DNA from 2 places in the Azospirillum mesophilum genome. Region 2 is predicted to be linked to the other one. Evidence: predicted binding sites of a transcription regulator. Region 2 holds the regulator's gene; the other holds the start of a gene.
The links. The regulator HrcA, encoded in region 2, represses chaperone genes, less so after heat shock. The targets are predictions, from matches to a motif close to GTTAGCACTCNCCNNNGGNGAGTGCTAAC.
Positions count from the first base shown of each region.

Region 1 (5,959 bases), on a different contig from region 2:
CGGCTGCCGACGGTGCGCTGCGACTGGTTGTTGGTGATCGGGTGGCCCTGGCGGTTGGTCAGAACGCGCTCCGCATCTCCCGATGATGCGCCCTTGCCCGGATTGGGCTGGTTCGGATTCTTAGCCATCGCGTTTTCCCTGAACGGTGATCAGGCCCGCCCCGGCATGGGGAGCGGGCAGCCAACCGTGCTAACCACGCCTCGGCGGAACCATCGCGACCGAGGTGGCGGGCTATTCCGTCAGGGTGGCACGGGAAACGGCGCCTGGAACGCCTCGGCGATCATGCCGGACAACAGGTCCGCCGGCGCGGACAGACGGCCCTTCACCAGCGCATAGGACACGCCGGGCAACGGCGGCAGCATGCCCGCCGGGATCGCGGCGATCCCCTCGCCGCTCAGCGCCGAGGTCCGGCAGGTGACGCCAAGGCCGGCGCGCACCGCCGCCTTCAAGCCGGACAAGCTGGGGGTGGTGACGGCCATGCGCCACGTCCGCCCGGCAGCCTCCAGCGCGGCCAGCCCAGCGTCGCGGAACCGGCAGGGCGGGTCGAGCAGGACCAGCGGCAGCGGGTCGCGCGCTGCCAGGGCCGGATCGCCGAGCCACAGCATCGGCCGGCGGCCGGGGAACGGCTCCCCGTCGGTACCGGTCGCGTCGGGGCTGACCACGAGCGCAAGGTCAAGCCGGCCGCGCGCCACCGCCTCCTCCAGCGCGCGGGATCCGGCCACCTGCACCTCCAGCGTCGCCTGCGGGTGGCTTCGGGCGAAGCGGGCGAGCACACCGGCCAGCAACGTGTCGGCCACGTCCTGGACCACACCGATCCGCACCGGACCGGTCAGCGGTTCCGCCTCCAGCGCCACCACCATCCCGTCGTGGGTGTCGAGCAGGCGGCGCGCGTGCGCCAGGAACAGCTCCCCCGCCGTGGTCAGGCGCAGCAGGCGCCCGTCGCGCTCCAGCAACGGACGGCCGACCAGATCCTGCAAGCGTTGCAGTTGCAGGCTGACAGCCGGCTGCGTGCGGCCGACGCGATCCGCCGCACGGGTGACGGTGCCGGTATCGGCCACCGCGACGAAGGAGCGGATCAGGTCGAGCGGGATTTCACGCCTCACATCCATAATCCACGCATATGGAACGCAGCCAAATTATTAATTTTTCTTCGGGCCGACGCAACGGCAGTCTCTGAGACACCCCTTCAAAACCGGAGACGACACTATGCCCTTCATCCGCATCACGCTTCGCGACGCCGACCTGACGCCGGACACACGGCATGCACTCGCGCTCGGCGCCACGGATCTCATCGCGACGACGCTCGGCAAGCGGCGGGAGGTCACCGCCGTTCTGGTCGAGCGGCCGGACGGGTGTTGGACCATCGGCGGGGCGGCGGTCGAGGCCGCGGCCCAGTTGGAGGCCTTCATCACCGCCGGCACCAACACACCGTCCGAAAAGGCCGCCTTCGTCGAGGGCGCCATGGCGCTGCTGAAGCGCCATCTTCCGGGCCTGCCGGAGGCGACCTACGTCGTGGTGCGCGAGGTGGCGGCGGGCGATTGGGGATACGACGGCCGCACCCAGGCGGCGCGCGCCGCCGCATGAACCCCGCAAAGGAAAAGGGCGGCCCCGAGGGACCGCCCTTTCCGCAAACGTCCTGAGAGACGTGGACTTCGATTAGAAGCCCATGCCGCCCATGTCGTCCATGCCACCCGGCATGCCGGCCGGAGCAGCCTTCTTCTCCGGCTTCTCGGCGATCATCGCCTCGGTGGTGATCAGCAGGCCGGCGATCGAGGCCGCGTCCTGCAGGGCGGTGCGAACCACCTTCACCGGGTCGATGATGCCGGCCTTCACCAGATCGGTGAACTCGCCCTTCTGGGCGTCGTAGCCGAAGTTGGCGTCGGCCTGGTCCAGCAGCTTGCCGACCACGATCGAACCGTCGGTGCCCGCGTTGTAGGCGATCTGACGGACCGGAGCCTGGAGGGCGCGGCGGATGATCTCGATGCCGACGCGCTGCTCGTCGTTCGACGGCTTCAGGGCGTCCAGGGCCTTGGTGGCGTACAGCAGGGCGGTGCCGCCGCCGGCGACGATGCCCTCTTCCACCGCGGCGCGGGTGGCGTGCATGGCGTCGTCAACGCGGTCCTTGCGCTCCTTCACCTCGACTTCGGTGGCGCCACCGACGCGGATGACGGCCACGCCGCCGGCCAGCTTCGCCAGACGCTCCTGCAGCTTCTCGCGGTCGTAGTCCGAGGTGGTCTCCTCGATCTGCGCCTTGATCTGGGCGATGCGGCCCTGGATGTCGTCGGCCGAGCCGGCGCCGTCGACGATCGTGGTGTTCTCCTTGGAGATCACGACCTTCTTGGCGGTGCCCAGCATCTCGATGGTGACGTTCTCGAGCTTGATGCCGAGGTCTTCGCTGATGACCTGGCCGCCGGTCAGGATGGCCATGTCTTCCAGCATCGCCTTGCGGCGGTCACCGAAGCCCGGGGCCTTCACGGCGGCGACCTTCAGGCCGCCACGCAGCTTGTTCACGACCAGGGTCGCCAGGGCCTCGCCCTCGACGTCCTCGGCGATGATCAGCAGCGGACGCGAGGACTGCACGACGGCCTCCAGGACCGGCAGCAGGGCCTGCAGACCCGACAGCTTCTTCTCGTGCAGCAGGATGTACGGGCTGTCCAGCTCCGCGATCATCTTGTCGGCGTTGGTGATGAAGTACGGCGACAGGTAGCCGCGGTCGAACTGCATGCCCTCGACGACGTCCAGCTCGGTCTCCAGGCTCTTGGCCTCTTCAACCGTGATGACGCCCTCGTTGCCGACCTTCTCCATGGCCTGGGCGATCATCTTGCCGATCTCGGCTTCGCCGTTGGCGGAGATGGTGCCGACCTGGGCGATCTCGTCGTTGGTCGTCACCTTCTTGGCGCGGCCGCGGATGTCGTTCACGACGGTCTCGACGGCGAGGTCGATGCCGCGCTTCAGGTCCATCGGGTTCATGCCGGCGGCGACCGACTTCACGCCCTCGCGGACGATGGCCTGGGCCAGAACGGTCGCGGTGGTGGTGCCGTCACCGGCCAGGTCGTTGGTCTTCGAGGCGACCTCGCGGACCATCTGGGCGCCCATGTTCTCGAACTTGTCGGACAGTTCGATTTCCTTGGCGACCGAGACGCCGTCCTTGGTGATGCGCGGAGCGCCGAAGGACTTCTCGATGACGACGTTGCGGCCCTTCGGACCCAGCGTGACCTTCACGGCGTCGGCCAGAATGTCAACGCCGCGCAGCATCTTCTCGCGCGCCGAAGCGGAGAACTTAACTTCCTTGGCAGCCATTGCTCACTTCCTCTGAATTCGGGTTGATCGATTGCGGCGGGCGGAGACTTAGGCCTCGATAACGCCCATGATGTCGGATTCCTTCATGATCAGGAAATCCTCGCCCTCGATCTTCACCTCGGTGCCCGACCACTTGCCGAACAGGATGCGGTCGCCAGCCTTCACGTCGAGCGCAACGACCTTGCCGCTCTCGTCACGGGAACCCGGACCCACCGCGATCACCTGGCCCTCCTGGGGCTTTTCCTTCGCGGTGTCGGGAATGATGATCCCGCCCTTGGTCTTGGTGTCGGACTCCAGACGCTTGACGACGACGCGGTCGTGCAGCGGACGGAACTTCATGGGGATGCCTCCTCGAAAGGCTTATTAAATGGAATGCAGGTCCGGGTTCGGGTGTTAGCACTCTCCCCCGGTGAGTGCCAGACAGCTAATCGAGCTCTCGATACGATTCAAGAGGGTCGTGCGCGCAATCGGCTCAAATGTCTGGCAGCAGTCGGGGGTGATGGCTGCTAATGCATTGAAAGGAAACAATTTTCTTCGTTGCCCGTTGTTGGAATCGCAGGCACACTTTCGCAAAAGAGTCACGAAGGACGCGCGGGAGAGTGCCACCGGTTCCACCGTTATGGAGGCAGCGCATGGCCAATCTGGGTCTTCAGCTTCGCGACTATCGCCTGACCACGGCGGAGATCCTGTACCACATGCCGGATCACCCCAAGCTGCTGCAGAGCTATCTTTGGCAGGACCTGGATCTGGCACCGGACTACCCGGTTCTGCGCCGCTTCCTGACCTTCTGGCAGGCCAACCTGGACGGCAAGCTGCACTCGGTGAAGCTGGCGACGCAAAAGCTGATCACGCCGGGCGAGACGCGCTTCGTCGCCGCCGAGTTCCGCTGGCAGTGAGGCGTCTGACGTTGGGTTGCGCTGGCGCTTAACCCAACCTACGGCCCCCGACTTATGGCCGGATGCGCGTCGCAGTAGGTTGGGTCAAGCGAAGCGCGACCCAACGTCAGGAACGCCTCGCCCCAACCTGCCGCAGGCAGCGGTCGATCCACTGGGCGGTCAGCTTCTCCTGCACGGCGTTCTGCCGCAGGCGCTGGTTCAGGTTGGCGAAGTCCACACGGTCGAGGGTCTGGTCCTGGTTGAAGCAGGAGAAGACCACCGTTTCCTGCCCCGTCACCGGGTCGGTGTGCCGTTGCAGGCACTGGGCGCAGATCTCCTTCATCATGCATTGCATGGGGGAGTTGATGGAGCCGATGGCGACGTGGTCCGGCTTCAGGAACGGCTTCAGCACGCTGTGGCGGGCGGCTCCCACTGCCGCCATCATCCGGTCGGAGCCGATGGCGACGATGCGGTCCACAGCGCTCAAGGGGATGTCCATGGCGCCGAGGTCCCCGGCGGCGTAGGCGCGCATGGCCTCCACGATGTTGCCGACGAACGTCCGGTCGCCGGGGCGGGTGGGGGTGAAGCCGGGGGCCTCGTCGCAGCACCAGATCACGCGGTCGGCGGCGGCCTCGATCTGTTCGGTCTTGTAACGATCCTCGATCCGCTTGTATCCGGCGAAGTAGACGACCCTGGACCCGCGCGCCCGGCAGGCCTGCCCGATGGAGAACAGCACCGCGTTGCCGAGCCCGCCGCCGACGAGGCAGACCGTTTCGCCCTCCGGAATCTCGGTCGGGGTGCCGGTCGGCCCCATGACGACCACCGGGTCGCCCGGCTTCAGGAAGGCGCAGAGGTCGGACGAGCCGCCCATCTCCAGCACGATCATGGACAGCAGCCCGGCGTCCTTGTCCACCCAGGCGCCGGTCAGGGCCAAGCCCTCCATGGCGAGGGTCGTTCCGTCGAAGCGCTGCGCCAGCGTTTCGAAATTCTGCAGGCGGTAGAACTGTCCGGGTTCGAAACGACGTGCGGCGGCCGGGGCTTTTACCACCACCTCCACGATGGTCGGGGTGAGGCGGGCGACCTGATGGACGACGGGGCGCAGATCGGCGTTCAGGCGCCGGACCAGCTCCGCGGCCGGAACGGCGGAGGGGGCGCGGCGGGCCAGCGCGCGGCTGACCACCGGGTAACCCTGCTTCGCCCCGCCCATCGCCTTCACCACGTTGCCGGCGAAGGACGGGTGCAGGTCACCGAAAAAGCTGAGATAGCGGCCGTCCGGCGCCTTCGCCATCAGCACGCGGGCCTGCGACGGTTTGCACAGGCGTTCCGGCGTCACGGGGGTGCCGTCCTCGTCGATGGCGCGGAAGGTCCGGCCGTCCAGTTCGATCCAGTCCGGCTCCTCGCGGGCGAGCACGGTGTTGGGCTGGGTGCCGGCGGCGACCAGGATGGTGCGGGCGGGGATGCGCGCGTCCACGGCGGCGGGTGCCACCACCCCGTCCGGCCCGGCGGGGTTGATGGCGAGGTGGATGGCTTGGGCGGCCCCGGTCTCGTCGATCTCCACGCCGCGCGGGGTGGCGGATTCCAGGAAGCGGATGCCCTCGGCGAGGCCGTGCGCCACCTCCTCGTGGTTCAGGGTGTAGCTGGGGCTGTCGATCAGGCGGCGGCGGTAGGCGATGGTCGATCCGCCCCAGTGTTGCAGAAGCGGAAGGATGCGCGCCTCCCGGCCTTCCTCCGCCGCCGCGGCGCGTTCCGCGCGGATGGCGCGGGCATGGGCCAGGAACTCGTCG
Region 1 covers NZ_JBPXMQ020000023.1:16,836-22,794, forward strand. Annotated here, with positions in the region: gene ACSVC7_RS20825 (catalase) at 1-128, opposite strand, end outside; gene ACSVC7_RS20830 (LysR substrate-binding domain-containing protein) at 240-1,103, opposite strand; gene ACSVC7_RS20835 (tautomerase family protein) at 1,207-1,584, shown strand; gene groL (chaperonin GroEL) at 1,657-3,300, opposite strand; gene groES (co-chaperone GroES) at 3,349-3,639, opposite strand; gene ACSVC7_RS20850 (usg protein) at 3,933-4,196, shown strand; gene ACSVC7_RS20855 (FAD-dependent oxidoreductase) at 4,303-5,959, opposite strand, start outside.
Region 1: the regulator HrcA is predicted to act here: its motif matches at 3,693-3,721, upstream of groES (co-chaperone GroES).

Region 2 (5,959 bases):
ACGGCTCTCGGCGTGCTTCCGTTTCTGATGCGGCGGGGCATGGGGACGACGCTGCGGCGGCTGCCGCTGCGGGCCTGGGCGGTCAGCGTGCTGTGCCTGCTGGGGTTCCACGTCTGCCTGTACCACGCAGTGCAGACGGCCCCGCCGGCTCAGGCGGCGCTGATGCTGGGCTTCACGCCGCTGCTGATCGTGTTCGGCTCCGCCCTTCTGCCGGGGGAACGGTTGCGCTGGTGGCACGTCGCGGGCGTGCTGCTGGGGCTGGCCGGCTCCCTGGGGCTGGTGGCACGCGACGCTTGGGGAGAATTGGGCGGAATGAGCGGGGCCGACCCGCTGCACCTGCTGGCCGCCGTCGCGGCGGCGGTGATCTGGGCCAGCTATTCCCTGGCAAGCCGGACCTTCCCCGCCGTGCCGACCAGCGCGGTCGGGGCCTACTGCGCCGGGGCGGCCGTCGTCGCGGGGCTTGGGCACGGCCTGTTCGAGGACTGGGTGACGCCCACGGGCGCCGAGCTTGCCGTCATCCTGGCGCTGGGTCTGCTGCCGGCCGGGCTGGCGACCTTCCTGTGGGACCACGGCGTGAAGCGCGGCGACATCCAGGTGCTGGGCGTGCTCGCCTATGGGGAGCCGCTGCTGGGGGCGGCCTTCGTGATCCTGCTGGGGGCCGAGGAACTGTCCTGGCCGCTGCTGGCCGCCGCCGTGCTGATCGTCGGCGGCGCCCTGCTGGCCTCCCGCGACCTGTGGCGGAGGCCGCTCAAAGAAGCCTGACGTCGTTGCGACGAACTACGGATTTCGCCTGTTGGATGTGCGGCCCGGCGCGGTCAAGGCATCCAAAGGGGGGAGGTCGTTCCATGCGGTCGCAGCGGCTTACGGGATACATCATCGCCGGCATGCTCCTGGGCATCGTCGTCGGCTACGCCGTCAACAGCCTGGCCCCGGACGAGCCGACGGCGAAGGCCATCGCCGGCTACATCGCGCTGATCACCGACATCTTCCTGCGGCTGATCAAGATGATCATCGCGCCGCTGGTCTTCTCCACGCTGGTGGCGGGCATCGCGCACATGCGCGACAGCGGGGCGGTCGGCCGGATCGGGTTGAAGGCGATGAGCTGGTTCGTCGCGGCGTCGCTGGTGTCGCTGCTGCTCGGCCTCGTCATGGTCAACCTGCTGCGGCCCGGCGAGGGGCTGGACCTGCCGCTGCCCGATCCGGGGGCGGCGACCAACCTGAAGACGGCCTCCCTGTCGTTGAAGGAGTTCGTCACCCACCTCGTCCCGCGCAGCATCTTCGAGGCGATGGCGACCAACGAGATCCTGCAGATCGTCGTCTTCGCCATCTTCTTCGGCGTCGCCGCCGGGGCGGTGGACAAGTCGGAGATCGTCGTCCGCTGGATCGAGGAGTTGTCGCACATCGTGCTGCGCATCACCGACTATGTGATGCGCTTCGCGCCGCTGGCGGTGTTCGCGGCCATGGCCTCCATCGTCGCCACGCAGGGGCTGGGCGTCATCGTCACCTACGGCAAGTTCATGGTGGAGTTCTACCTCAGCATCGCCATCCTGTGGCTGGTGCTGTGCACCATCGGCTTCCTGTTCCTGGGCGGCACACTGTTCACGCTGATCCGGCTGATCAAGGACCCGATCCTGCTGGCCTTCAGCACGGCCAGCAGCGAGGCCGCCTACCCCCGCACCATGGAGGAGCTGGAGAAGCTGCCGGTCAGCGAGCGCATCATCGGCTTCGTCCTGCCGCTGGGCTATTCGTTCAACCTCGACGGCTCGATGATGTACTGCACCTTCGCGACGATCTTCATCGCGCAGGCCTACGGGATCGAGCTGACGCTGGGGCAGCAGCTGACCATGCTGCTGATCCTGATGGTCACCAGCAAGGGCATGGCCGGCGTGCCGCGCGCCTCGCTGGTGGTGATCGCGGCGACGCTGGCGACCTTCAACGTGCCGGAGGCCGGGCTGCTGCTGATCATGGGCATCGACCAGTTCCTGGACATGGCGCGCTCCGCCACCAATGTCCTGGGCAACAGCCTGGCGACCGCCGTCGTGGCGAAGTGGGAAGGCGAGCTGGGCGTCGGGACGCAGCCGGTCGAGGATCCGGCCACGGTTCGGGATATCGGCTGACCGGCAGAGTATGACCGGACAGGGAGTAACGGCGATGCGGCGCGCGCTGGTTCTCGGAGTTCTCGGGGCGGTTCTCCTGGCGGTCGCGGCGGCTCCGGCCGCCCCGGCGTCCGCGCAGGAGCTGACCGGCACGCTGCGCAAGCTGCACGACAGCGGGCGGATCGTGCTGGGCTACCGGGAGAACGCCTTCCCCTTCGCCTACCGCGACGCGCGGGGGCAGCCGACCGGCTATTCCCTGGACCTCTGCCGCGCCGTGGTCGAGGAGGCGGCGTCCGAGCTGGGCCGCGACCTCGCGGTCGCCTACCACCCCGTGACGGCGGAAACCCGCATCCCCGCCCTGCTGGACGGCAGCATCGACCTGGAATGCGGCGTGACCACCAACAACCACGCCCGGCAGAAGCAGGTCGCCTTCTCACCCATGATCTTCGTCAGCGGCACGCGGCTGCTCGTCCCGCAGGGGAGCCCCATTTCCACCAGCCAGGACCTGCGCGGCCGGACCGTCGTGGTGACCCAGGGAACCACGAACGAGGCCGCCCTGCGCCGGCTGATCGAGCGGCAGAAGCTGGACACCAAGCTGGTCACGGCGCCGGACCACGACCGCGCCTTCGCCACCCTGGCCGAGGGCGGCGCCGACGCCTTCGCCACCGACGAGGTTCTGCTGTACGGCCTGCTGACCAAGCTGGACCAGCGGGGGGCGTTCCGGATCGTCGGCGAGTATCTGTCCTACGACCCGTACGGGCTGATGTACCGCAAGAACGACCCGGCCTTCGCGGAGGTCGTCGACCGGACCTTCACGCGCCTGGCCGAAAGCCGGGACATCCTGGAAATCTACACGCGCTGGTTCCTGCGCCGCCTGCCGTCCGGCGAACGCCTCGACCTGCCCATGAGCGCGCAGCTGGAGGAAAGCTTCCACCTGCTGGGGCTGCCGGATTAGCTAGGCGCGTGGGCGCTGCATGGCCTCCCTCGCCCGGCTCCGCCGGGAGAGGGAGGCCATGCAGCGCCTTACGGGCAGACCTTCTTCACGGTTTCGACCAGCTTGTCCGGGTTGAACGGCTTCACCAGCCAGCCGGTGGCGCCGGCTTCACGGCCGGCGGTCTTCTTGGCGGGGTCGGCCTCGGTGGTCAGCAGCAGGACGGGGGTCGCGCGGTTGAGCGCGCTGCCGCGGATCGCCTTGGTCAGGGCCAGACCGTCCATGCCCGGCATGTTCAGGTCGGTGATGATGCAGTCGAACTTCTGCTTGTTGACAAGCGCCAGCCCCGCCGCCCCGTCGCCGGCTTCGGACACGGCATAGCCCGCCTTCTGCAGCGTGAAGGCGACCATGTCGCGGATGGTCTTGGAATCGTCGACGGTCAGGATGCTCTTGGGCACGGGTCCGGTCCCTATGGAACTGATGCCAGGAAAAATCTCGCAAATGCGAGATATCGCTTAGGCATCTTACGGCATGCCGTCAATACCCGGATGTGCAAGAGATGCGGCAAGGCGTCGCGCAGCGGCCCCATTCGGCCATGAACCGCTGCGCGACGAACGCGATGAGACGGCGGTTACGCCCCCAAAATGGCGTTACGCCTTGGTGTCGACGTGCTGGCCGCCGGCCTCGTTCGGGCCGGCCTTGGCGACGCCCACCATGGCCTCGCGCAGCAGGCGGCCGTGGATGGTGTAGCCGGGCTGGAGCACCTGCACGACGGTGCCGGCGGACTTGCCGGTGTTCTCGATCTCGAACATGACCTGATGGAAGTTCGGGTCGAACAGCTCGCCGGTCGGGTCGATCTTCTTGATGCCGGCGCGCTCGAAGGCCGAGATCAGCTGGCGCTCGGTCGCCTCGACGCCGACGGCGAGGCTCTTCAGCATCTCGTCGTTCTCGCGGCCCTCGGCCGGCACGGCCTCCAGCGCGCGGCGCAGGTTGTCGGCCACGGTCACCAGCTCCTTGGCGAAGCTGGACACGGCGAACTTGCTGGCGTCCTCGCGGTCGCGCTGGGCGCGGCGGCGGGTGTTCTCCACCTCGGCCATCTGGCGCAGAAGCTGGTCCTTCAGGCTGGCGACCTCCGCCTCCAGCTGGGCCACGCGCTCCTCGGGCGGGGCGACATCGGCGGCCTGCCCGTTGGCGGCCTGACCATTGGCGGCTTCGGTCTGCTCCACCTCGGCTTCGGCGGGCTTGTTCTGCTCTTCGCTCATGGCTCTCTCGTTGTCGTCTTCTGGTCGTTCGAAGCGTGGGGAAGCGGCCCCCGGCCGGCGTCGTCACCCGACGAGCCGGCTGATGACCTTGGCTGTATAATCCACAAGCGGGATGATGCGCGCATAATTGATGCGGGTCGGGCCGATCACCCCGATGGCGCCGATGACCTGCTCGCGGCTGTTCTGGAACGGCGAGATGATCAGCGAACAGCCGGAATGGTTGAACAGCACGTTCTCGGCGCCGATGAAGATCTGCACCCCGTCGCCCTGGCCGGTGGCGTCCAGCAGGCGCAGCATGGTCTCCTTGGTCTCCAGCGCCTCGAACAGGGAGCGGACGCGCTCCAGGTCCGACAAAGCGGTGACGTCCTCCAGCAGCTTGGCCTGGCCGCGCACGATCAGCTGGCCGCCGCTCTGGCCGCCGCTGCCCGCCCAGGTGGCGAGGCCGGCCGCGACGACTCGGCGCGACAATTCGTCCAGCTCGGTCTTCTGCTCCTCGATCTCGCGCAGCACGGCCTGACGCGCCTCGTCCAGCGTGCGGCCGACCAGCTTCGCGCTGAGGAAGTTGGACACCATCTGGAGCGTGGAGGCGGGAACCCCCACCGGCACCTCGATGACGCGGTTCTCGACCAGCCCGTCCTCGTTGACCAGCACCACCAGGGCGCGGCCGGGGGCAAGCGAGACGAACTCGATGTGCTTCAGCGGCCGGTCGGTCTTGGGCGCCACGACGAGGCCGGCGCAGTGCGACAGGCCCGACAGCATGGTCGACGCCTCGCCCAGCACGTCCTGCAGGGACCGGCCGGAGGAGGAGCATTTCGCCTCGATCGATTCGCGCTCGTCCTCGGAGAGGGAGCCGATCTCCAGAAGGCCGTTGACGAACAGGCGCAGCCCCGCCTCGGTCGGGATGCGGCCGGCCGAGGTGTGCGGGGCGTAGAGCAGCCCCTGCTCCTCCAGGTCGGCCATGACGTTGCGGATGGTCGCGGGCGACAGGGCCATGCCGAGCCGGCGCGAGATCGTGCGCGATCCCACCGGCTCGCCGGTCGCCACATAGGCGTCGACGATCAGCCGGAAGACCTCGCGGGATCGTTGGTTCAGTTCGGTGATCATGGCGCGGCCATCATGGCGGGGACGGGAACCGGGTGGCTTGCGTGACTTGAGCGTGTCGAATTTAGGCAGGTATTCGCCCCGAATCAACGTGCGCCCCGGTTGCGCGCTGGACGGCGGCGGCATCAATCGCTAGCCTGCCGGCCGTTTTCAACAGACCTGCGGATATGCCCGATGCGTCCCTCCGGCCGCGCCCTCGACCAATTGCGCACCATTTCCCTAGAGCCGAACTTCAGCAAGCACGCCGAGGGGTCCTGCATGGTGCGCTTCGGCGACACGCATGTGCTGTGCACCGCCAGCGTGGACGAGGGCGTGCCGCGCTTCCTGAAGAACACGGGGCTCGGCTGGGTGACGGCGGAATACGGCATGCTGCCGCGCTCCACCCACAGCCGCACCGACCGCGAGGCCGCCAAGGGCAAGCAGTCCGGCCGCACGCAGGAGATCCAGCGCCTGATCGGCCGCGCGCTCCGCTCCGTCACCGACCGCGCGGCCATGGGCGAGAAGCAGATCAAGATCGACTGCGACGTCATCCAGGCCGACGGCGGCACCCGCACCGCCGCCATCACCGG
Region 2 covers NZ_JBPXMQ020000009.1:136,677-142,635, forward strand. Annotated here, with positions in the region: gene ACSVC7_RS11800 (DMT family transporter) at 1-762, shown strand, start outside; gene ACSVC7_RS11805 (dicarboxylate/amino acid:cation symporter) at 846-2,117, shown strand; gene ACSVC7_RS11810 (amino acid ABC transporter substrate-binding protein) at 2,152-3,051, shown strand; gene ACSVC7_RS11815 (response regulator) at 3,120-3,485, opposite strand; partial or broken gene grpE (nucleotide exchange factor GrpE) at 3,678-4,310, opposite strand; gene hrcA (heat-inducible transcriptional repressor HrcA) at 4,353-5,393, opposite strand; gene rph (ribonuclease PH) at 5,565-5,959, shown strand, end outside.